Regions from separate parts of the Methylophilus glucosoxydans genome, predicted to be linked through region 2. Evidence: predicted binding sites of a transcription regulator. Region 2 holds the regulator's gene; the other holds the start of a gene.
What was found. The regulator sigma-54, encoded in region 2, starts transcription at its own class of promoters, with help from an activator protein. The targets are predictions, from matches to a motif close to TGGCACNNTTCCTGCT.
Positions count from the first base shown of each region.

Region 1: ACFQ1T_RS02660 (SfnB family sulfur acquisition oxidoreductase) is a predicted target of sigma-54. The motif match lies at 6,572-6,587, and genes of this name have one in related genera.

Region 1 covers NZ_JBHTJW010000002.1:6,079-18,567, reverse strand. The annotation lists gene ACFQ1T_RS02685 (amidohydrolase family protein) at 1-158, shown strand, start outside; gene ribB (3,4-dihydroxy-2-butanone-4-phosphate synthase) at 174-878, shown strand; gene ACFQ1T_RS02675 (sigma-70 family RNA polymerase sigma factor) at 1,066-1,590, shown strand; gene ACFQ1T_RS02670 (FecR domain-containing protein) at 1,587-2,585, shown strand; gene ACFQ1T_RS02665 (TonB-dependent siderophore receptor) at 2,718-5,144, shown strand; gene ACFQ1T_RS02660 (SfnB family sulfur acquisition oxidoreductase) at 5,262-6,494, opposite strand; gene msuE (FMN reductase) at 6,927-7,499, shown strand; gene sfnG (dimethylsulfone monooxygenase SfnG) at 7,527-8,615, shown strand; gene ACFQ1T_RS02645 (AMP-binding protein) at 8,639-9,793, shown strand; gene ACFQ1T_RS02640 (ABC transporter ATP-binding protein) at 9,790-10,578, shown strand; gene ACFQ1T_RS02635 (branched-chain amino acid ABC transporter permease) at 10,601-11,482, shown strand; gene ACFQ1T_RS02630 (branched-chain amino acid ABC transporter permease) at 11,508-12,489, shown strand, end outside.
Region 2 covers NZ_JBHTJW010000001.1:81,953-94,441, reverse strand. The annotation lists gene ACFQ1T_RS00435 (NAD(P)/FAD-dependent oxidoreductase) at 1-288, opposite strand, end outside; gene ACFQ1T_RS00430 (cation:proton antiporter) at 362-2,338, opposite strand; gene ACFQ1T_RS00425 (KpsF/GutQ family sugar-phosphate isomerase) at 2,563-3,564, shown strand; gene lptC (LPS export ABC transporter periplasmic protein LptC) at 3,590-4,213, shown strand; gene lptA (lipopolysaccharide transport periplasmic protein LptA) at 4,272-4,886, shown strand; gene lptB (LPS export ABC transporter ATP-binding protein) at 4,895-5,638, shown strand; gene ACFQ1T_RS00405 (RNA polymerase factor sigma-54) at 5,645-7,189, shown strand; gene tyrS (tyrosine--tRNA ligase) at 7,235-8,473, opposite strand; gene ACFQ1T_RS00395 (anhydro-N-acetylmuramic acid kinase) at 8,598-9,725, shown strand; gene gltA (citrate synthase) at 9,909-11,198, shown strand; gene speD (adenosylmethionine decarboxylase) at 11,252-11,623, opposite strand; gene ACFQ1T_RS00380 (SPFH domain-containing protein) at 11,749-12,489, shown strand, end outside.

The DNA.
Region 1 (12,489 bases), on a different contig from region 2:
TTCTGGGCGACCAGTTACTGTTTGGCACCTCTTATCCGTTCCGCCCCATGAAACAAACCATCGCTGATTTTGCGGCACTGGGCTTTAAGGATGCCGTGCTCGAAAAAGTGTTTTATCAGAATGCGGCCAGGGTGCTGAATCTCAACCTGGCAGCGTGAGTAAAAGGACTGTGTATGTTAGAAAAAAACCAACCATTTGATTCGGTCGCTAGCGCCATTCAAGCCATCGCCAACGGCGAATTCGTAATTGTGGTCGATGATACCGACCGCGAAAACGAAGGCGACCTGATTATCGCCGCCGAAAAAATCACCACTGAAAAAATGGCCTTCCTGGTCAAACACAGCAGTGGTCTGGTCTGCGTCGGCATGCCCGCACAACGTTTGCAAGCACTGGACTTGCCACAAATGGTGACACACAACGCTGATCCATTCCGCACCGCATTTACTGTGAGTGTGGATTACAAATATGGCACGACCAGCGGCATCTCGGCGGCAGATCGTGCACTGACACTGCGCAAGCTGGCGGATCCCACCACTCAGGCCGAGGATTTTCACCGCCCCGGCCACATTTTTCCGCTACGTGCCCGCCGTGGCGGTGTGCTCGAGCGGCCCGGCCATACCGAAGCGGCGCATGACCTTGCCGCCATGGCTGGCCTGCAGCCAGTCGGCGTGTTATGCGAAATCGTCAATGACGATGGCAGCATGGCAAGACGCCCTGATTTATTCAAGTTTTCCCAAGCCCACGGGCTCAAAATCATCAGCATTGCCGATATGAAAGCCTATCGTGCGCGCGACCTCAACTACGCGTGGCCAGGCTTGCAGTCGATTCCACGCCAGCAAAGCCGACTGCTGGATGCAGCCATGGTCTATAGCGGTTAACTGCGCATACCGGCTAGCCTTGCGCCCAACCTTGTGTTGGGCTTTTTCATGGCCTGGCCGGGGGTGTGGCTTGACCTGAGATCAGGTGGCCGCATTGTTTGTGAGCGCCGCAGACGCGTTTTAGGCTTGTCGATTGTCTGGCTTAATATTAAAATGAGAATTATTATCATTTATATATTAAGCAGTCATGGCAGACTCTTCGCATTTACCGGTCACGCATTGGTATCAGGCGCATCATCACTGGTTGTGTTGCTGGCTGAATAAAAAAGTCGGTTGTACACACCATGCCGCGGACCTGGCTCAGGATACCTTTGTCAAACTGTTGCTAAAACAGGAGGCGTTACAGCATGTATATACGCCACGTATCTATCTGTTGCAGATTGCCAAAGGCTTGATGATAGACCAATGGCGACGTCAGGCCCTGGAACAAAGTTACCTCAATGCGCTGAGTCAGGAGGAGCCTGCCTGCATCTCCCAGGAACAGCAGGCCATGATTACCGAAGCCCTGCTGGAAGTGGATGCGATGCTGAGCCGGTTAAACCCCAAGGCCAAAGCCGCATTTTTGCTGGCGCAGATCCACGGCTTCCAATACCAGGAAATTGCAGTCAGGCTGGCGGTCTCTGAGCGCATGGTCAAAAAATATATGGCAACCGCCATGATGCATTGCTTGTTGTTGCGCCGGCAATGGCAAGATGAAAGACAGACCTCATGAAGTCATCAGCCGTTAAGGTGGGGATGTCGCCGGTAGAACAGTTGGCGCTGCAGCAAGCGGCAGAATGGTTTGCCGTACTCAGTGATGACGCCCCCGAGGCGTCTGAGCGGCAGGCCTGGCAAGCGTGGCTAACTGCGCACCCAGCCCACCAACGGGCCTGGGCCGAGGTGGAGGCGATTAATGCTGCCTTCTCCAATCTCAATGCTGTGGCAAGCAAGTCGGCTTCGCATCAGGCCTTGTTGCATTCCAGTGGGCGCCGGCAGGCGTTAAAAATGCTCGGACTGGCGGGCGTCACTTACTTGGGTGTGAGCCTGTTGCATCGCTACAGCCCCTGGCAAGATTGGCTGACAACGCTCACTGCCAGCGCCATCACCTACCGTACGCCAGCAGGCAGAACGCATCGCGTGCTATTGGCGGACCAAGGCAAGCTCTGGCTCAATACCGACACCCAGGTGCGCGTCGCCTATGGCTGGATGTTGCGGCGCATCACGCTGGAATACGGCGAGATACTGCTGCAATCTGGCCATGATCCGCAAGCGCGGCCGTTGGTCGTTGATACGCAGCATGGGCGCTTGACGGCCCTGGGGACGCGTTTTACCGTCTGCCAGGAGGACACGCGTAGCTTGCTCGCCGTGTATGAGGGGCGGGTGGCGATTACGCCATCACAAGGCACCGCCATCACGTTGAGTGCCGGTCAGCAGGCCTACTTTGACCAGTATGGCGTCGGTGCAATACAGGCCGCGCTTCCTGCCCGTGAAGCCTGGACCCGTGGCATCCTGATTGCGGATAATCAATCGCTCAAAGACTTTATTGCCGAGCTGGCACGCTATCATTCAACCAGGCTATCGGTAGCCCCCGATATTGCCCATTTACGCTTGATGGGCGCATACCCGTTTGCCAACGTGCCGCTGGTGCTGCAGGAAATCACCCATAGTTTAGGCATTCGCCAGCACACCGACGCGCAAGGCAATATTCAATTGCTCCCTGCTGCTTGAGCGCCTGTCATTGGCTTTGGTATCAGGCGCGCGAGAAATTTTTGTATTTTTTGCGCTGGAGGTTCCCTTTTTAACGGGCTGTTTCGGTTTAGAGATAACAACACGTTATTTTTAACCTAACAGGGAGCTTGAATGAAATCGCATCACACTTTGCCGCTTGCGCGGCATGTCCGGGCGGCTTTACTGACACTGATGATCAGCAGCCTCACGCCTATGCCTGTATTGCACGCTGCTGAAAAGGAGGCCGTGGCACAGGAATACCAGATTCCTGCCGGACCGTTGAGTCAGGTATTAAGCCGATTTGCCGCCGAAGCCGGCATTCTGCTGTCAGCCAATGCTGCGCTGGCAGATGGTAAAGCTAGCACAGGGTTGCATGGCAAGTTTACTGTGCAGCAGGCTTTGGATACCTTGCTCAAGGGCACCGGTCTGGAGGTCGAGCATCGCGGGGATCACCGTTATGCCATTCTCCCGCAGTCGGCCAAGGCGAGTACTTTGCCCGAGGTGCAAGTGACAGCCGCGGCCAACAAGGAAACGGCCTGGAGCCCAATTAAAGGCTATATTGCCGAGCAATCAGCCACGGGGACCAAAACCGATACGTCGCTGATGGAAACGCCGCAGGCGGTCTCGGTGGTGACTAAAGACTTTATTCAGGCCATTGGTGCACAAAGCCTGCGTGAAGGCATGGCCTATACGCCGGGGGTGAATGTGGCGCCTTACGGCCCGGATTCCCGCTATGACTGGATTGCCTTGCGTGGCATTGATGCGTATTCACCCGGTTTTTATCAAGACGGCTTGCCGTGGCGCAATGCCGGCACGTTTGCGACCGGCAGAATCGAAAATTATGGCATTGAGCGTCTCGAAATCCTGCGCGGGCCAGCCTCGGTGCTGTATGGGCAAAGTACCGCAGGCGGCTTGATCAATGTGGTTAGCAAACGTCCAACCGCAACCCCGCTTAAAGAAATCCAGATGCAATTGGGGAATTACTCGCGTGAGCAGGTCGCCGGTGATTTTTCGGGGCCGCTCAATGAAGACGGCACCGTGTTGTACCGCATTACCGGCCTGGTACGCGATGCCGATTTGCCGCGTCAAGGCATGAAGGATGACCGGGTGTTTATTGCGCCGTCAATCACTTTCCTGCCCTCCGACAAAACCAGTTTGACGGTCATGTCGCAGTATATGAACTCGGATGCCGGGATCGTGGCTGGTGCCTTGCCTGAGCAAGGCACCTTGCTGCGCACGCCATTGGGAGAAAAATTGCCTTACAAGACCTTTGTCGGCGATAGAAAATTTAACCGGTTTGAGCAAAAGCAATGGTATGTCGGCTATCTGTTTGAGCATAGCTTCAACGACCAGTGGACCTTCAGGCAGAATGCACGCTACAGCGAGGTAGACTTGGCTTACTGGCAGGTGTTCGGCATGGGGTACACGCAGGTCAACCAGGCGAATCCGGAGGACCCTCGCAATTTCCGCTATATCACCCGCAATATGAACGGTAGCCCGGATCACATCAAAGCGTTCACCATCGACAATCAGCTGCAATGGCGTATTCAGGCGGGGGATTGGCAACATACCTTGCTGGCGGGTCTGGATTACCAAAAGGTCAGGGACCGCAATCAATTCTATTCTGGCAGTGCGCCAGACCTGGATTTGTTGGCCCCGGATACGGCACAAACCATAGTGAGGGGTGACCCTGTGCAGGATAGCAGCATCAAACTGGCGCAAACAGGTTTTTATCTGCAAGACCAGATCAAATGGGGTTCGCATTGGATTGCGACGTTGGGTGGCCGCTACGACGATGCCAGCACCCAGAACGCGGAGCGTGTGGCAGGCACCAATGATCGCTTTAATGACCACAAGTTTACCAGCCGCGCAGGCTTGCTCTATTTGGCAGACAATGGCATTGCCCCTTATTTCAGCTACACAGAGTCTTTTATACCGACGGTCACGGTCAACACGCAAACAGGCAAAGGCTTTAAACCCGAAACCGGCAAGCAGTATGAGTTTGGCGTACGCTATCAGCCGCCAGGTAGCAAGAACCGTTACAGCGCTGCCTGGTTTAATCTGGAGCGTAACAACTTTATCAGTTATGACCCCAACAGCGGCAGTCCGAGCCAGACCGGGCAGATTCAGGTGCGTGGCCTAGAGATCGAAATACAAGCGCAGCCAATAGAAAATATGAATCTGATTACGGCCTATACATATACACCCAAGGTTGAAGTCACTGCCAGCAGCAATCCTGCGTTGATTGGTACGCCTTTGCTGGCCACGCCGGAAAACTCGCTCGCCGTGTGGAGTGATTACCGCTTTAATAATGGGTTAAAAGTGGGCTTGGGTGCACGCTATAACGGCTCTACCCGTGGCAATTTTGATTCTGCATCCGAGCGGATTCCATCATATACCTTATGGGATGCCTTGGTCGGGTATGATCTTCAGCACTGGACGCTGGCATTCAATGCGCGCAACCTCACCAACAAAGAATATATCGCCAATTGCGCTTCTGGCAGTTGCTACTATGGCGAGCCACGGCGTGCCATGCTGACAGCGACCTATCGCTGGTAAGCGGTGTGTACTACGAGGCATAGTCTTTTATAAGCCGTTTGCGCAGACTGTGCTAAGCCTCAAAACAAACAGCCCGATCGTTTATCGGGCTGTTTGTTTTTGAATATCCGTTCTGGATTAAATCCAAGGATGGCGCGGTGGATTCACCTTGTTCAAGCTGTAATTGCCGACGGCATGGTATTTCCAGCGTACCGGATCGTGCAGTGTGTGCGTACGAGCATTGCGCCAATGACGGTCGAGGTTATATTCGCCCAAGGTAGAACGGGTCCCGGCCAGTTCAAACAGTTTGCTGCCCGCCAACAAGGCGGTTTCGGTACTCAGTACTTTGGCTTCTGCCACCGCAATCGAGGCTTCGGCCACGGTGTCTTCATTTGGGTTACGCTGCGCTTCGTCTATGTATTCACCGGCGCGTGCCAACAAGGCCTCGGTGGCGTGCAGGCGAATCTGCAAGTCACCGATGTCCTTGATGGTATGCGGATCTTCATAGCCGTGTTCCAGATCGGTATCTATCCATGGCCGTGTGTAGTTGCGTACAAAGTGCAGGGTATCTTTAAACGCCGCGCGGGCGATGCCGGTATCGACTGCCGCCTGGATAATCTGTGCAATTGGCCCCATGGTGGTCGGCCGGTCAAAGGCCAGATGGTGCGGCAACACATATTCGCTGGGCACAAAAATATTTTCCAGGATGGTCGTGCCGCTGGCCGTGGTGCGCTGGCCAAAGCTGGACCAGTCATCAATAATGGTCAGGCCTTCTGCGCCGGCAGGGACAAATGCCACCACGGTATTATCGTGCTCATCCTTGGCCACTACCGGCACCCAGTCCGCCAGCAAAGCGCCAGACGAATAGAATTTTTTGCCGTTTAAAAAGTAGCCGCTATTGGTGGGCGTGAGCTTGGTTTTCACATCATTGACGCTCTTGGTGCCAATCTCGGAAAACGCATTACCAAACCGCACCCCTTGCAACACCAGCTCAAAAAAGTATTTTTTCTGAAAGTCTGAGCCATCCAGGCGCAAGCCTTCCACCATATATAAATGATTCTGTGGAATCTGGCCGACACTGGGGTCTGCCTCGGCCACGATGGCAATCACTTCTGCCAGGGTTTTGTTAGAGACAAAGGCACCGCCGTATTCTTTCGGCACGGTAATGCCCCACAAGCCACTGCTTGAAAACAGGTCTAGCTCTTTACGTGGCAGTCGGCGTTCCTGGTCGCGCAGGGCGGCTTCTTTGGCGATTTCGCTGGCAACCTGTTTGGCGACGGTCAGGGCTTCTGCGTCACTTTTAATCAAATGCGCGGGTTGCCGCGGCAGGTTTACAGGCAAATGCGCAATTTTATTTGCTTGTGCAGTCATAGTCTTTCCTTGTTCAAAAAGGGATCAATAAAGGCGTGGCGGGGATGTTGTTTGCGCCACGCGTCTGTTAATGCTGTTGCATTTAATATGCCAATCAATAAGTTATTGAATTTAAATGAAAATATAAATTCAAGCTCCAGCCGCCGCCTCTATAGAAACAGTTTGTTGCTGAATCGCTGCTGCAAAATCAGCAACCATCAGCAGACGAAATCATGACTAAGCGCCGCATGACAACGGAAAGCTGCTGATTTAGCAGCAGTTGATCAGCAACTAGCGCTGGAATCCAACACCTATTAAAAGAGATTTTTTGTATAAGTGATTGAAATATAACCATATTATTCCCTGGCATGGATGGTGCTAATACTCTAGCAAGCGAGTCGTTTGCGAGTTTTCGTGCAAACGACATTAGTCACCGTTATTTCAGGAGTCATGATGAGCCGTCCATTAAAAGTCACTGCCGTTTCCGGCAGCTATAAATTACCTTCCAGAACCGCTGCACTGGTGCAGGCGATCACACAGAAGTTGGGACAGCAAATCCCGATTGATCTGCACGTGGTGGAATTAAGCGAAGTTGCGGGCAGCTTGGTCGCTTCCTACGATCCCAAAGCCTTACCAGTCAACGTACAGCAAGATATCCAGGCGATTGAAACTGCCGATTTGCTGGTGGTGGCGACACCCGTTTACCGCGCTTCTTATGGAGGGTTGTTCAAGCATTTGTTTGATCTGGTCAATCTCGAAGCATTGATTGATGTGCCCGTGCTGCTGGCAGCAACCGGCGGGACTGAGCGTCATGCCTTGATCATTGATCATGAGCTGCGTCCCTTGTTTAGCTTCTTCCAGGCAGTCACTTTACCGATCGGCGTATATGCCGTTGAAGCGGATTTTGAAAACTATCAAATCAAGAGTGAGGCGGTGAAAGCGCGCATTGATCTAGCGGTAGAGCGTGCCCTGCCTTTGCTCAAGCATCGCGAGCTTTTGAGCCAGGAAAAGTTATTAGCTATTTAAATTCAGTGACTTTTGGAGAGATTAAAGATGAGTACAGAAAACATTAAATTTGCCTATTGGGTGCCTAACGTCAGTGGTGGCCTGGTGGTCAGTAACATTGAGCAGCGCACCAGTTGGGATATCGATTACAACCGCAAGCTGGCACAAATTGCCGAAAAAGCCGGATTTGAATATGCCTTGAGCCAAATCCGTTTTACTGCGGGCTATGGGGCCGAGTTTCAGCATGAGTCGGTATCTTTTTCGCATGCCTTGCTGGCGGCGACCACCAAACTCAAAGTGATTGCCGCCATTTTGCCTGGCCCCTGGAATCCGGTGCTGGCTGCCAAACAATTGGCGACCATTGATATTCTCACCCAGGGACGGATTGCGGTGAATATCGTCTCCGGCTGGTTCCGTGGTGAGTTTACGGCGATTGGCGAGCATTGGCTGGATCACGACGAACGCTACCGCCGTTCACGCGAGTTTATTGAAGCGCTCAAGGGCATTTGGACCCAGGATAACTTTACTTACAGAGGCGATTTTTACCGCTTTAGTAACTACTCACTCAAACCTAAACCTTTGCAGCAGCCACATCCAGAAATTTTCCAGGGCGGCAGTTCACGTGCTGCGCGCGATAATGCGGCCGCGGTCTCAGACTGGTACTTCACCAACGGTAACACCGTGGAAGGGATCAAGGCCCAGGTGGACGATATTCGCGCCAAGGCGGCGGCCAATAAGCATCAGGTCAAGATCGGGGTCAATGCCTTTGTGATTGCCCGCGATACCGAAGAAGAAGCCAAAGCCGTATTGAAGGAAATCATTGATAAAGCCAACCCTGAAGCGGTCAATGCCTTTGGCCATGAAGTGAAAAATGCCGGTGCTGCCAGCCCGGAGCGTGAAGGTAACTGGGCGAAGTCGAGCTTTGAAGACCTGGTGCAATATAACGATGGCTTTAAAACCAATTTGATTGGTACACCACAGCAAATTGCCGAGCGCATTGTGGCTTTGAAGGCGGTGGGCGTAGATTTAGTGTTGGCGGGCTTTTTGCACTTTCAGGAAGAGGTCGCTTATTTTGGTGAAAAAGTACTGCCACTGGTGCGTGAGCTGGAAGCTAAAACCTTGGCCAAAGCGGCTTAACTCAACCCGGCAGGAAATTGGCAATGGCAGAGACTTTACCTCACTTGCTCGCTTTGCAGGCCGTGGAGCGCCCGCATCGTGTTGCAATTCGGCATAAACAGCTGGGCCTCTGGCAGCAGGCCTCCTGGCTTGCGGTGCAAGAGGACGTCACCCGCACGGCGCACTATTTACAGCAACACGGCTTTCGCCAGGGCGATACCTTGTTCCTGCTCAGTGAACCACGGCCAGAGGCCTTGCTGTTGTCGCTAGCTGCCCATTGGCTGGGCGGCGTGGCAGCGCCACTGGATCCGGCCTTTGCGCAACCGCAGTTACTGGATTTATTGCATACCTTGCGGCCGCAATTTGTGTTTGCCGAGGCGCAGGCGCAGGTGGATCAAGTCCTGGCAGCCAAGCCTGATAGCGCACTGGTGATTTATGCCGATGCGCGCGGGCTAGCGGGCTATCAGCATCCTGCGCTGGTTGCTTATGCGCAGATTGTGGCCACGCCTGAGACACAGAACATTTCACCCGTGGCTGAGACTGCGGAAATCGCCTTCCGCTTTTACCGCTTAAGTGACGCCTATGCGCTGGAGTACAGCGAATTAAGCCATGCCGAACTGCTTAGAAATGGCCGCCAACTGATCAGCCAAGAGGTGCTCACAGCGCATGAAGAGGCATTGGCGGCGCGTGCATTTGCCGCCAGCGGTCATGCCAAATATCTGCTTTCGCCGTGGCTATTGGCGGGCTTTACTCTGAATTTTCCAGAAAATCTGGCGACCCGGGATACCGACAGGCGCGAACTCGGCCCCACGCTGGTCGCTGGCACGGCAACCACTTATCAGCGCCTGTATGCGCTGACACAATCCCGTTGGCCCTTACCCGGCAGTTGGCAGCATAGGCTGGTGGGTTGGGCACTGCGTGCAGCCCGTGCCCGGTTGCCGCTGATCGCAACGCTGGCGCGCTGGCTGGTGATTTTGCCCTTGCAGGATGTGCTGGGTCTGCGGCGTACGCGCGTGCCATTACTGGTAGGCGAGCCCTTGTCGCCCGAGGCCACACAGTTTTTCAGTGACATTGGCATTGATGTGCGTGCCTGGCCAGAAGCTTCTGCCTGGCAGACCAGCCAGCTGCAAGTGATTCCACATCAGTCCAATGACTTGCACAGCTATTTGGGATTAGCGACATGGAAGGCCGCGATATGAGTACCACCCTTGCTGCACCTCAGCCATTACTGGCATTAGACGGGATTTCATTGTCGTTTAAGGGCGTGAAAGCCATTACCAATATCAGTTTTGCCGTCAATGAGGGCGAAATTTGTGCCTTGATCGGCCCCAATGGCGCCGGCAAAAGCTCATTGCTTAACGTGATTAATGGCGTCTACAAGCCTGATGAAGGCAGTATCCGCTACCAGGATGCGGTGCGTCGCGCCATGCATCCGCAATGGGCTGCCAGACGCGGCGTGGCGCGCACGTTTCAGAATATAGCCCTGTTTAAAGGCATGTCGGTGCTCGACAACGTACTGACCGGCACCAACCTCAAGGTCAAAAGCAGTTGGCTGGAGCAGGTATTTAATGTGGGCCGCGCGCCTGCGGATGCCTTGGCGCAACGGCAGAAAGCAGAGCGCGTGATTGCTTTTCTCAAACTGCAACCCTGGCGTAACAGCATTGTGGGCAGTTTGCCCTATGGCTTGCAAAAGCGCGTCGAGCTTGCCCGTGCACTGGCTGCCGAGCCTCAACTGCTGTTGCTGGATGAACCGATGGCTGGGATGAACGCCGATGAAAAGGCGGAGATGAGCCGGTTTATCCGTGAAACCAACCGCGAGTTTGGCACCACGATTGTGCTGATTGAGCATGATATCGGCGTGGTGATGACGCTGTCAGACCATGTGGTGGTGCTGGATTATGGCAAGAAGATCGGTGATGGCACGCCGGATGAAGTGCGCGCCAACCCCGAGGTGATTACCGCCTACCTGGGCACCAAACACTGAGGCAATACAAGGATCAATTGAGATGAGTTTCTTTTTCGAAGTTCTGACTGGTGGCTTGCTTGCGGGCGTGATGTATTCGCTGGTCGCGATCGGCTTTGTGCTGATTTACAAGGCATCAGGCGTGTTTAATTTTGCCCAGGGCTCCATGGTGCTGTTTGCGGCATTGACCTTTGTCAGCCTAGTCGAGCGTGGCGTGCCGTTCTGGGGCGCCTTTGTGTTGACCTTGCTGACCATGGCGGTGTTGGCCTGGCTGATTGAATGGCTGGTGTTGCGGCCGCTGGTGAACCGTTCGCCGATTACCTTGTTCATGGCAACCTTGGGCCTGAGCTATATCGTCGAAGGGCTGGCACAAGCGGTGTGGGGCGCACAAGTACATGCGCTGGAGATAGGCATCAATGATGAGCCGTATGAGGTGTTCGGTATTTTGCTGTCACAGTTCGATTTGTTTGCTGCCGCGATTGCGGGCGGCCTGGTCGCGCTGCTCGGTGTCCTCTTCAATAAAACCCGCATTGGCATTGCCTTGCGCGCCGTGGCAGATGACCAACTGGCGGCCTTGGCGGTGGGCATCCATCTGCAACGCTTGTGGCTGATCGTCTGGGCGGTGGCTGGCTTTGTAGGTCTGGTCGCCGGCATGTTGTGGGGTGCACGCGTCGGTGTGCAGTTTTCGCTGTCACTGATTGTACTCAAAGCCTTGCCGGTGCTGATTATTGGCGGCTTTACCTCGATTGAAGGTGCGATTGTTGGCGGCTTGATCGTCGGCGCCAGCGAAAAACTGGCTGAGGTCTTCATCGGCCCGCTGATTGGCGGCGGCATTGAAAACTGGTTTCCCTATGTGTTGGCGATGTTGTTTCTGCTGGTCCGCCCCTATGGCTTGTTTGGGGATAAAGCGATTGAACGTGTTTAAAAAATAGAGAGCAGGCAGGGTTAGCATGTTATATAAAGAAGCAGGACAATTCATCACAGAGTATCGGCTGGACAAGCGCTTTTTCAGGCTCAAACAGGAGCGCTGGGCATTTGCGGCCTTACTGGCATTCGCCTACCTGGTCGTCCCTGCCATTGGCAACGACTACTGGTTTAGCGCCATCCTCATCCCGGTGCTGGTGCTGTCGCTGGCCGGCTTGGGCTTGAATTTGCTCACTGGCTATGCGGGTCAGCTCTCCTTGGGGTCTGCGGCCTTTATGGCGGTAGGTGCGTTTGCCACCTACAACTTTCACCTGCGGATAGAGGGCTTGCCATTGATTGCCAGCCTGATCTTGGGCGGGTTGACGGCAGGTGGCGTCGGCCTGGTGTTTGGGCTGCCGAGTTTGCGCATCAAGGGCTTTTACCTGATTGTGGCAACACTGGCTGCACAGTTTTTTGTGCAATGGGTGTTCACCACATTCTCCTGGTTTTCCAACAACTCCTCTTCTGGCGTCATTACAGCGCCACCTTTACAGATCTTAGGCACGGATTTGAGTACACCGGCGGGACGTTATCTGCTGACCTTAACGGTCGTCGTGGCGCTGGGGTGGCTGGCAAAAACCATTGTCAGTGGTGAGCTCGGACGCAAGTGGATGGCGGTACGCGACATGGACACCGCTGCCGCCGTGATCGGCATCTCGGTGCCAAAAACCAAATTGCTGGCCTTTGCCATCAGCTCGTTTTACCTGGGGATTGCGGGTGCGCTGTGGGCATTCACTTACTTGGGCACCGTTGAACCACATGGCTTTGATTTGTCACGCTCCTTCCAGATTCTGTTCATTATTATCATCGGCGGCATGGGTAGTATCCTCGGCAACTTTCTGGGCGCGGCTTTTATTGTGCTGTTCCCCATTCTGCTTTCTCAGATATCGACAAGCCTGTTGGCCGGAGCGATTGATCCTGGCCAGCTGGAGAATTTTCAGAAAATGATTTTTGGTGCCTTGATCATCT
Region 2 (12,489 bases):
GCTACGCGTGCATTCGGGGTCTATACCGGTTTCGGCAAAGAGCTCTGCACTGACGGCTGGATAGGCGCGCGCACCAGCCAGCGCCAGCTCGTTGACAATCTCCTGATAAAACCAGGGCAACAGCGGAAAAGCGATGCCCGCCCCAGCCCACGAAGACTCCCCTGACGTTTGCGCAGCGACGATATTGCGCTCAACCAGCGTGACGGTGTGCCCTTGTTTCTTTAACTGCATGGCAGTGAGGCAGCCTACGATGCCACCGCCGACCACGACCACTGAAGTGTTTGCCATAAGACCCGGTATTTAAAATGAAAAAGCCTGAGGCCCCGAGCTGCAACAGTCAGGGCCTCAGGCCTCTATTGTCTTACGGTTTACGGCCAGAAATCAAATAGACTTCCATCGCGATGAGGGCGGCATTGCTGCCGAGCAGGACCAGAATATCGCCTTCGTTGAGAATAATATCCGGTCTGGGTGCAATCGGTTCTGGCATATTGGTGCGCCGGAGCTGTTTGACCTCGACCGCAAAATCCTCAAACGGGATATGGTCCAAGCGCAAACCATGCGCATAAAAGTTTTTATACATCTCGACCGAATGCAGTTGTGGCAGGGCGGCGGTGGTCGTATCCGCATCGCTCACGCCACGGAAGTAACCTTTGAACATTTTGTACCGCTCTTCGCGGAACAGACGGATACGTTTGACCACGCGGTTAAGCGGAATCCCCAGCGTGACCAGTGCATGCGAGGCAAGCATGAGGCTACCCTCCAGAATTTCCGGCACCACTTCTGCCGCCCCGGCATCTCGCAGCAAATCCATTTCACTGTCATCATGGGTGCGCACAATCACGGGCAGGGTTGGATATTTCTCCTGGATCACATGCAGCACCTTCATGGTGCCACGCGTTTCGGCATAGCTGACAATCACCGCTTTGGCCCTGGCCAGCCCGGCCGCCTCAAGCACAGAGCGGCGGCCTGCATCGCCGTAAATCACATTTTCACCGGCGGCGGCGGCTTCCTGAACGCGGCTGGCATCCATATCCAGGGCCACATAGGGGATATTTTCTTCGCGCAAAAAGCGGCCCAGATACTGACCACTGCGGCCATAGCCGCAGATGATGACATGGTCGCGCAAATCGAGGCTGTGCTCCTGAATAGTCTCCACCACCTTGTAGCTATTACGCGTATAACTCTTGACCAGTTTGCGCGCAATCCTGCCGTTATATTGAATAATGAATGGCGCCACCAGCATAGAAAGCACGGCCACGGACAGCACCAGCTGTAGGGACTCGCCGTCGATCAAATGCGTTTGCAAGCCCAGGGCCAGCACCACAAAACTGAACTCTCCCGCCTGACCAAGAATAATGCCGGTACGGACACCCACGCCCATCTCAAAGCCATACAACTTAGTTAAAAAGGCAATCAGGCCAATCTTGAACACCAGGAACAGGGCTAACAGGAAAACAATCAATACAATATGATTGATCAATACGGAAACGTCGAGCAGCATGCCGACGCTGATAAAAAACAGACCCAGCAAGATATCGCGGAAAGGCGCAATATCTGATTCGACCTGATAACGGTATTTGGTCTCAGAAATCAGCATCCCGGCGACAAAGGCCCCCAGCGCAAAGGACAAGCCGACATAGTTGGTGGCTGCCGCCATCAGCAGGGTCACCATCAGCACATTGAGCACAAACAACTCGCGTGAGCGCTGTTTGGCCACCAGCTCAAACCAGAAGTTAAGGATGTTTTTCCCGAACTTGAACAGTAAAAACAGCAGTACAGACGACTTGAACAGCGTCAGCCCCAGCACATCCAGCCAATTGTCGCTATGCGAGCCTAGCGTCTGGATCAATACCAGAATCGGAATCACGGCCAGATCCTGGAATAGCAGCACGCCGATACTGAGACGACCATGTCTGGAGTTAAGGTCTACACGCTCCATCAGAATTTTGGACACAATCGCAGTCGAGGACATGGTGATGGCCGCACCAATGATAAAAGCAGAAGTCAGGCTGAGCCCGGCCACTTTGCCCAGCACCAGACTGGCCAGCAAGGTCAGCACGACCTGTCCGCCCCCTAGCCCGAACAGCGTTTTTCGCATGGCATACAGTTTAGGCAGACTAAACTCGAGGCCGATGCTAAACATCAAAAACACGATACCAAACTCGGCCACCTGGCGACCAGACTCTTCATCCTCCAGCAAGCCCAGGGCGTGCGGGCCCAGCACGATGCCGATGACAAAATAGGCCAGCATGGCCGGCAAGCCGAGGATGCGGAACAAGCCCACGGCGAAGACCGAGCTGGTCAGCAGTAATAAAAGATGTATCAGGGAATCAAACATGCAAAGCTCTAACGCATTTATACCAAGCCGGTCAAACAGGGGTTTGATCGCCATCAGCCAGCGCTGAAGGGTCAAGGTCTATTATGAAACGCAATTGTTTCAGGATGATGCATCGTGCCACAAAACTTTGTTTTATGCAAAAAATGTGCCTGAGAATAAAAAAACCGTAAAAAAAGAGTGTTTTACTTTATTGTCAGGCAACTCGCTTGTTATACTAACCCGCCATGATGACAGCAAATTCCGGCATCCATCTTGTTAAAACACCCGATATCGTGTCGCGCGCACGAGGGGTGTTGTTGCACGAAGCCGATGAAATCAGGCATCTGGCAGACCGCATTGGCACCGCTTTTGAGGCTGCCGTCCATATGATTCTGGCCTGCAAGGGCCGGGTAGTGGTCACAGGCATGGGCAAATCCGGCCATATCGGCGGCAAAATTGCGGCCACCTTGGCCAGTACCGGCACACCGGCGTTTTTCATGCACCCGGCCGAGGCCAGCCACGGCGACTTGGGCATGATTACGTCAGAAGATGTGGTGATCGCGCTGTCCAACTCTGGCGAGAGTGATGAAATTATTAATATTTTGCCTGCGATCCGCCGCATCGGTGCTCGGGTGTTGAGCATCACGGGCAGCGAAGACTCCACCTTGTCACGTGAGTCGGAAGTGCATTTGAGTGCTGCCGTGAGCCATGAGGCTTGCCCACTCGGCTTGGCTCCCACAGCCAGCACGACAGCGGCCTTGGCCATTGGCGATGCTTTAGCACTCTGCGTGCTCGATTTGCGAGAGTTCACTGCCGAAGACTTCGCCCGTTCGCATCCCGGTGGCAGCTTGGGCAGACGGCTACTGGTGCGCATCAAGGATGTCATGCGTACCGGCGCGGCCGTGCCCCAAATTGATCAACACGCCTCCATTCAGGAAGCCATCACGCAAATTTCACTCAAGGGCATGGGCTTCACGGCTATTGTGGACCACGCGCAACGCCCAATAGGCATTTTTACCGATGGCGATTTGCGCCGCTTGTTTATGCAGGGCAAGAACAATCCACAGGCATCAATTGATACCGTGATGAACAAACAGCCGTATTTGCTGGAGACGAATCAGATGGCGGTTGAAGCAGTTAACATGATGGAGCAGCACAAAATAAATGGCTTTTTGGCAGTAGATGCCCAAGGGCAGTTGGTAGGGGCATTCAATATGCATGACTTATTGAAAGCCAAAGTCGTTTAGCTTAAACAGGCATTAGAATTCAGGCATGCTTAAACACCCCATTTTGTTGCCGATTGCGTTAATGCTGTTGCTGGCGCTGCTGACCTTCTGGATTAACCAGAATGTACAAGAGCAAGCACTCAAAATGAACATACTTAATCGCCAAGCGCCGGACTACATGTTGTACAACTTTGTGAGTACCCGCACGGATGCGTCCGGTAATACCAAATATGTGCTGGCGGCCGCAAAAATGCGCCACTTTCCTGCCAATGACTATACAGAATTGCAGCGGCCACGCTTTACCCAGTTTGGCCTGAACAAGCCTTACACGCAAATTTATGGTCAGCAAGGACGTGTTTCCGCCAATGGTAAACTGGTGGAGTTTAGCAAACAGGTCAAGGTGATCCGCCAAGCCTCCGCCACCAAGCCAGAAACACAAATGCAAACCGAGCGGCTTTGGCTGGAGCCGGATACCGAGGTGGCACACACAGACCAGCCGGTGGTCATCCGCCAAAAACCGGCGACAGTAATTACAGGCACGGGCATGCGTTTTGATAACCGGGCTGATACCATGCAATTGTTTAACCGGGTGCATGTGCATTATGAGCGTCCACCCGTCGCCAGCAATTTGGCAAGCCCGGCCCAGGCGTCAAACACAGAACGCCAATGACCGTTGATTATGGAGAAATGAGTTGAACACGCACAAGCCCTTATTTTTAGCGATCTGCATGAGCGTATGGGCGCTATTGTCCATGCCGCTGAGTGTGCTGGCCGAAGAATCCGACCGAGATCAACCGATAGAGCTTGAGGCGGATACCGTGACCGTGAACGATGCTAAAAAAATCAGTATCTACACGGGCAACGTGATTCTTAATCAGGGCACTTTGCAAATCAAGGCGGACAAAATGATCGTACGCGAGGATCAGGACGGCTTTCAACATAGCACCTGTACCGGCAACCCAACCACGTTCAAACAAAAACGTACCGGTAAAGACGAGTGGATGCAAGGCAGTGGTCAACGTATCGAATACAACGCCCGCATGGATAAAGTGCAACTGTATACCAATGCCTGGGTTAAACGTGGTGAAGACATCGTGACCGGGGACTACATCAGCTACGACGCCAACGCCGAGTATGCCGAGGTGATTGGCGGCACCAAAGCCAACCCGAACGGGACGGCTGGCAGCCGCGTCAAGGCCACCATACAGCCTAAAAATAAAACCACGCCGCCTGTCATTGACAACAAGCCAACCTCTCAACAGGGGTTACGGATGAATCGCTCCTTGCAACTCAAGGTCGAACCTGCCCCTGCCGAAAACACTGGTGAGCAAGGCAAAGAGTAAGCATAAAGATGGAAACCATGGCAGCAGATCAGAACCATTTGCAGGTCAACCGCCTGAAAAAAACCTATCAGGGCCGTACCGTCGTCAAAAACACGACGCTTGAGTTACGCAGTGGCGAAGTGATCGGCTTGCTGGGTCCCAACGGGGCAGGCAAAACCACCAGCTTTTACATGATTGTCGGGTTGGTTGCGCTGGATGAAGGCAACATTACGCTGAATGGCGCCGACGTGAGCCGCGCGCCCATGCATGAGCGCGCGCGCATGGGCCTGGCTTATCTGCCCCAAGAAGCATCCATTTTCCGCAAGCTCAGCGTAACCGACAACATACTCGCCATTCTTGAAACCCGTCCCTATACGGAAGAGCAGCGTGAGGCGAGGCTTGAGTCCTTGCTGGATCAATTGCATATCCAGCACATCCGCAACAGTCAGGCCGTCAGCTTGTCTGGCGGCGAACGTCGACGCGTTGAAATTGCGCGCTGCCTGGCCACTGACCCTAAATTTATTTTGCTGGATGAACCGTTCGCCGGGATTGATCCGATTGCGGTGATCGAAATCCAGAAAATCATCCGCTACCTGAGCAGTCAGAATATTGGTATTTTAATCACCGACCACAATGTGCGCGAAACGCTGGATATCTGTGACCGCGCTTATATTGTCAATGAAGGCGCTGTGTTTGCAGCAGGCACGCCCGATGAAATCATTCAGAATGAAGGTGTGCGTGAAGTGTATCTGGGCAAGAATTTTAGGCTGTAATCCGTCATGAAACAGAACCTGCAATTACGTATTTCGCAAAATCTGGCGCTGACGCCGCAGCTGCAGCAATCGATCCGTTTGCTGCAACTTTCCACGCTGGAACTGAACCAGGAACTGGAAACCATCCTGCAGGAAAACCCGTTACTGGAAATGTCAGACGGTGAAGAAGGCGAGTTTGAAGATAACACACCGCCTCCCCCCACTGTAGAAGCTGAGCCGACAGATGCCAGCTCGTTTGACATGGCAACGCAGCAAGAGATCACCGCACCGGCAGAAAGTCTGCGTGAAGACTTGCACGATGAGCTGGGCGGGAGCGAGAGCGACCTGCCCAATTTAAACGAGGAATTCACGCCGCCAGAGTTTGAAGATGATTATGAAGAGTTTGGCAGCACCAGCAACTGGGACGAAGCCGGACGCAATCATCAGGAAGACGAAGACAGTGACTTTTCCAGACAGGAAACCACCAGCATCAGTTTGCGCGAGCATCTGATTGATCAGATACAACTGGCACATTTATCGCAACGTGACATGAGCCTGGTCAAACTGCTACTGGATAGCATCACTGATGATGGCTATCTGGAGCAAGATCTGCAGGAGATTGTGGAGCACTTGCCACTCGAACTTGAGGTCGAGCTGCTGGAACTGGAAACCGCCCTCAAGCTGATCCAGAATCTGGACCCTGTAGGCGTAGGTGCGCGCGATTTACGCGAGTGCCTGCTCTTGCAACTGACGCGTTTGCCGCAAGAAACGCCACACTTGCAAACCGCCATTGCCATTGCCAAAGACCACCTGGCGCTGCTTGCCAACAAAGACTTTGTCAAACTGCGCAAGGTGCTTGGTTGCGATGAAGCGGTACTCAAGGCGGCGCAGCACCTGATCCGCCAGCAAAACCCCAGACCCGGCAGCGAGTTTTCCAGCTTTAGTCACGATCACTTTATCCAGCACGATGTGGTGGTTAAAAAAATCAAGGGCATTTGGGTCGCCTCTTTAAATGATGGCGTGATCCCCAAACTGCGCATCAACCAGATGTATGCGGACATCCTCAAGCGCAACCGCGAGAGTTCAGGCCAATACCTGCAAAGCCAGATGCAGGAAGCCAAGTGGATGATTAAAAATATCCAGCAGCGCTTCTCGACCATTTTGCGCGTGTCACAAGCCATTGTAGATCGCCAGCGCAACTTCTTTGAACATGGTGAAATTGCCATGCGGCCACTGGTGCTTCGTGAAATCGCCGAAGAACTCGACTTGCATGAAAGCACAGTTTCCCGCGTCACCACACATAAGTATATGCTCACACCGCGTGGCGTCTATGAACTCAAATACTTCTTTGGCAGCTCGGTGGCCACAGATGCAGGCGGCTCCTGCTCTGCCACCGCTATCCGCGCCTTGATCAAGCAAATGGTGGCCGAAGAAAACCCGAAAAAGCCTTTGTCGGACAACCAGATCACCGACACACTGGCACAACAAGGTATCGTCGTTGCCCGCCGTACCATAGCCAAATATCGCGAGTCCCTGAATATTCCGCCCGCGAACTTGCGCAAAACGCTCTAAACAAAAAAGGCCGCAGATGCGGCCTTTTTTGTTTCTCAGCTCAAATCACCTGATTGTGATCTTGGCAAATTTACGTTTACCCACCTGTGCGATCACTGTCACACCTTTAGTCAAAGGCAGATTCTTATCATCCACCTTGACGCTGTCGAGCTTGACGCCGCCTTGCTGCACTGCGCGCATGGCTTCACTGGTGCTTTCAACCAAGCCCGCCTGTTTTAACAATTGGCTAATGCCGATGCTCTCGCCTTCAATGGTCACTTCAACTTCGGGCACGTCATCCGGGATGCCGCCTTTGGCACGGGTCTGGAAGTCCTGCAAGGCTTTTTCAGCCGCGGCTTGACCATGGAAACGCGCCACAATTTCTTGGGCAAAGCCGACCTTGATATTGCGGGGATTTTCACCGCTGGCGACTTGCGCCTTCCATTCGGCAATGGTTTCCAGCGTCGCAAAAGACAGCAAATCAATATAGCGCCACATCAGTTCATCTGAAATCGACATGATCTTGGCAAAAATAGTCTCTGGCACCTCGCTAATGCCAATGTAGTTACCGAGTGATTTAGACATTTTATTGACGCCATCTAACCCTTCCAGCAGCGGCATCATCAGCACACATTGCTGCGACTGGCCGGCCTGCTTTTGCAACTCACGCCCCATGAGCAGGTTAAACTTCTGGTCGGTACCACCGAGCTCAAGATCCGCTTGCAGGGCGACCGAATCATATCCTTGCAGTAACGGGTACAGAAACTCGTGAATCGCAATCGGTTGATTACCCTTGAAGCGTTTGGAAAAGTCATCGCGCTCCAGCATGCGGGCCACGGTATGGCTGGCAGCCAGTTTAATCATCCCCGCCGCGCCAAGTTCACTTAACCAGTTGGAGTTAAAGACAATCTCGGTTTTGGCAGGATCAAGAATCTTGAAGACTTGTGCGGCATAGGTATCGGCGTTGGCCTTGACCTGCTCCACGGTTAAGGGTGGACGGGTGGCGCTTTTGCCAGTCGGGTCACCAATCATGCCGGTAAAGTCACCGATCAGGAATAAAATCTGATGGCCCAGATCCTGCAACTGGCGCAATTTATTAATGAGGACGGTATGACCCAGGTGCAAGTCCGGCGCGGTAGGGTCAAAGCCTGCTTTCACACGTAAAGGCTTGCCTGTTTTCAGTTTCTCGACCAGCTCCTGCTCGATCAGTAACTCATCTGCGCCACGCTTGATAATGGCCAACGCCTTGGCAATTTCTGGGCTCAATGCTGGCACTTCAGATGAGGGTTGTTTGGTATCGGTCATGCGGGTATCCGTCAAATACAACGATGCGCACTGATGGCACCGTCTCAAATAAGTAAAACAGCTATTTTAACGTAATCCCATGCATTTCTGTAAGCGCGGCTGGAGCAGTGTTAAAATGACACCCATGCAAGTTTCTGCCGATCGCTCCCAGCCACGTTTGTTTATTGGACTGATGTCTGGCACCAGCCTGGACGGGGTGGATGCCGTGCTCACCTCGCAACGGGGCGAGCAACTGACACAAACGGCCACCTACTTTCTTCCCTACCCTGACGCGCTTAAACAGCGTCTACTGGCCTTGCACACGCCCGCCAATAACGAGTTACACGAGGCCGCAGTGGTTGCTAACCAGCTCGCAGAACTCTACGCGCAAGCCGTCAAGCAACTGCTTAAGCTCGCCGACATCCGTGCCGAGGCCGTGACAGCCATCGGTTGCCATGGCCAGACCATCCGGCACTGTCCGACACTGGCAGAGGGCATGGCATACACCATACAATTGGGCAACCATGCCCGCTTGGCAGAATTAACAGGGATCACGGTCATTGGCGACTTCAGAAGTCGCGATATTGCCGCCGGCGGCCAAGGTGCACCGTTAGTGCCGGCCTTCCACCAAGCGGTGTTTACGAGTGCAGATAGGCATCGCGTCGTCATTAATATCGGCGGCATTGCCAACTTGAGTGATCTGCCAGCACACGGACAAGTCACAGGCTTTGACTCGGGACCCGGCAACCTGCTCATGGATGCCTGGACGCAGCAACACACAGGCCAACCCTATGATGCGAGCGGGCACTGGGCAGCGGGCGGGAAAATTAATCCAGACTTGCTCAATGCGATGCTGGCCGATCCTTATTTTGCACTGGCCGCACCTAAAAGTACGGGACGCGACCTGTTTAACGACACCTGGTTAATGCAACTGCTGCATCAGTACCCCGACAGCGCACAAAATGTGGCGCGTACTTTGCTTGAGTTAACAGCAGTGAGCATCACCGATGCGCTGACGCGATTCTGCCCAGGGGCTCAGGAAGTCTACGTCTGTGGGGGTGGTGCGCATAATCTGGCCTTGCTGAATAGACTGCAGGCGCTGTCTGGCCAGTCCATACAGCTGACGGATCAATTGGGCGTTGGCGTGGACTGGGTGGAAGCGGTCGCCTTTGCCTGGCTGGCGCAACGCTGTGTAGATCATTTGCCGGGCAATCTGGCCGCGGTCACAGGGGCGGCTGGGCCACGCATTCTGGGTGCCGTTTACCCCAACTAAGCACCGGCACCGACGCGTAGCAATGATTCCCAAAAGCAGTGCAAACGCACCAGTGACTTGATTACATCTGGTGCAGGCTTTTGATTGTTTTTTTAACTTTTCCGCGACAGTCACCGCACAAGCGGTGATAAAACAAAACGATTGCGTATAATTTAACCAACTTGATTAAAGACTGAGTACGTTATGGCTACCAAGGCGACCATTACATTTGACAACGATAGTAGCGCAATTGAGCTACCGGTATTAAAAGGCTCACTGGGCACGGATGTGATTGATATCCGCAGCTTGGGCAAACATGGTTATTTCACGTTTGATCCTGGCTTCATGTCTACCGCATCGTGTACATCTGGCATTACCTTTATTGATGGTGAAAAAGGGTTGCTTTACTACCGTGGCTATCCGATTGAGCAACTGGCCGAGAACTGTGACTTCCTTGAGGTCTCGCACCTGTTGCTGCACGGCGAACTGCCGGATAACAATCAACGTGAAGAATTCGTGAGCACCATCAGCGAACACACCATGTTGCACGACCAGATGAGCAATGTATTTCGTGGGTTCCGCCGCGATGCGCACCCGATGGCGGTCATGATCGCGGTCGTAGGCGCCATGGCGGCCTTCTATCCAGACAACAACAATGTGTCCGACCCGGAATCACGTAAAGTGGCTGCCATGCGTCTGCTGGCCAAAGTTCCCACCATTGCCGCCTGGAGCTATAAGTACAACATCGGCCAGCCATTCATGTATCCCAAAAACAAATTGGGCTACGCCGAAAACTTTATGCACATGATGTTCGCCACGCCCTGTGAAGATTATGTGCCTAATCCGATTCTGGCCCGTGCATTTGAACGCATCCTGATTCTGCACGCAGATCACGAGCAAAATGCTTCTACCTCTACCGTGCGTCTGGTCGGCTCCAGCGGCGCCAACCCGTTTGCCTGCATCGCAGCCGGCATCGCCTCGCTATGGGGCCCCTCACACGGTGGCGCCAACGAAGCCACACTTAACATGCTGGAAGAAATCGGCGACGTCAGCCGCATCGGCGAATTCATCAAACGCGCCAAAGACAAAACCGACAGCTTCCGCCTGATGGGCTTTGGTCACCGCGTTTATCGCAACATGGACCCGCGCGCTTCTATCATGCGCAAAACCTGCCATGAAGTGCTCAATGAACTGGGCCTGCACGATGACCCGATGTTCAAACTGGCGATGGAACTGGAAAAAATTGCGCTTGAGGACGAATACTTCGTTTCCCGCAAACTCTATCCAAACGTGGACTTCTACAGCGGCATCGTCATGCGCGCCATGGGCATCCCCAATTCGATGTTTACGGCGATTTTTGCCCTGGCCCGCACTGCAGGCTGGATTTCACAATGGTGTGAGATGAATGCCGACCCCGAACAGAAAATTGGCCGCCCTCGCCAGTTGTATGTGGGGTCTGAACGTCGGGAATTCGTTCCTTTGCATCAGCGTTAACATAGCAACACACAATAAAAACGCCGGATTTCTCCGGCGTTTTTATTTTAGGATTATGCTCGTTGCACCTCGAACCGATCTACATGCCCCGGAGAGAATGCAGCGATCACTGCCTCAAACACGCGGCTCGCCTTGTCTGAATTGTCCTCTTGATAGTTGCAGACAAACACATCCAAAGTCACATAACGCGACTCCGGCCACGTGTGTATCGTCAAGTGGGACTCCGCAAGGACCAGCGCACCAGTCACACCCTGCCCCTGACCAAAGCCATAGAAGCTCTCGCCTACAATAGTCAATCCTGCATCACTGACCACTTTTCGGCAAAAGTGCTGACAGTGGTCTACACGGGTCATCAAGGTCAACCCTAGATCCACCTCATGTAAATTGGCCATCAAGTGTAATCCACTATGCGCGAATCTTTTCATAAACGAACTGAAGCAATACAACGATCACTATTTTGAAGTATATTTACAATAATTGGTCGATTCGCATTGTATAGTAATTTTGCGTTAACCATGTCCAGTCAAATAAAAACAAACAGGGAGCCAGAGTGGGTATTTTTGACTTTGTAAAAAAACAATTTGTTGATGTCATCCAGTGGACGGAAGAGGGTCATGGTGTACTCGCTTATCGTTACCCCATGATGGATATGGAGATTCAGTACGGCGCCCAGTTAACCGTAAGGGACTCGCAAAGCGTATTGTTTGTGAACGAAGGTCAAATTGCCGACAGCTTTGGTCCTGGTTTGCATACCCTCAACACCAAAAACTTGCCGCTACTGACCAATTTGCAGCATTGGGACAAGCTATTCGAGTCCCCATTCAAGTCAGATGTGATTTTCTTTAGCCATCGTTTGCAACTTGACCGCAAATGGGGCACCCCCAATCCGATTACCCTGCGTGATCCAGAGTTTGGCATGGTCAGATTGCGGGCTTTTGGCATCTACAGCTACCGCCTGAGCGATACGGCTTTGTTTTATAAAGAGGTGTGCGGCACACAAGGGGTCTACACCGTCGAAGAGCTGGATGGTCAACTACGTAATGTGATGATCGCTGAACTCACACAACTGTTTGCCAGTAGTAAACTCCCTTTTATTGATATGGCCGCCAACCAGGGCCAGCTAGCGCAAGCCTTGCATGCCCAAATGACGCCTGTATTTGCGCGTTACGGTCTGACTCTGGACAATCTTGCAGTGGAAAACATCTCGCTTCCGGAAGAGCTTCAGGCTGTGCTGGATAAACGTATCAGTATGAATATGGTGGGCGATTTGAATCGGTATACCCAATACCAA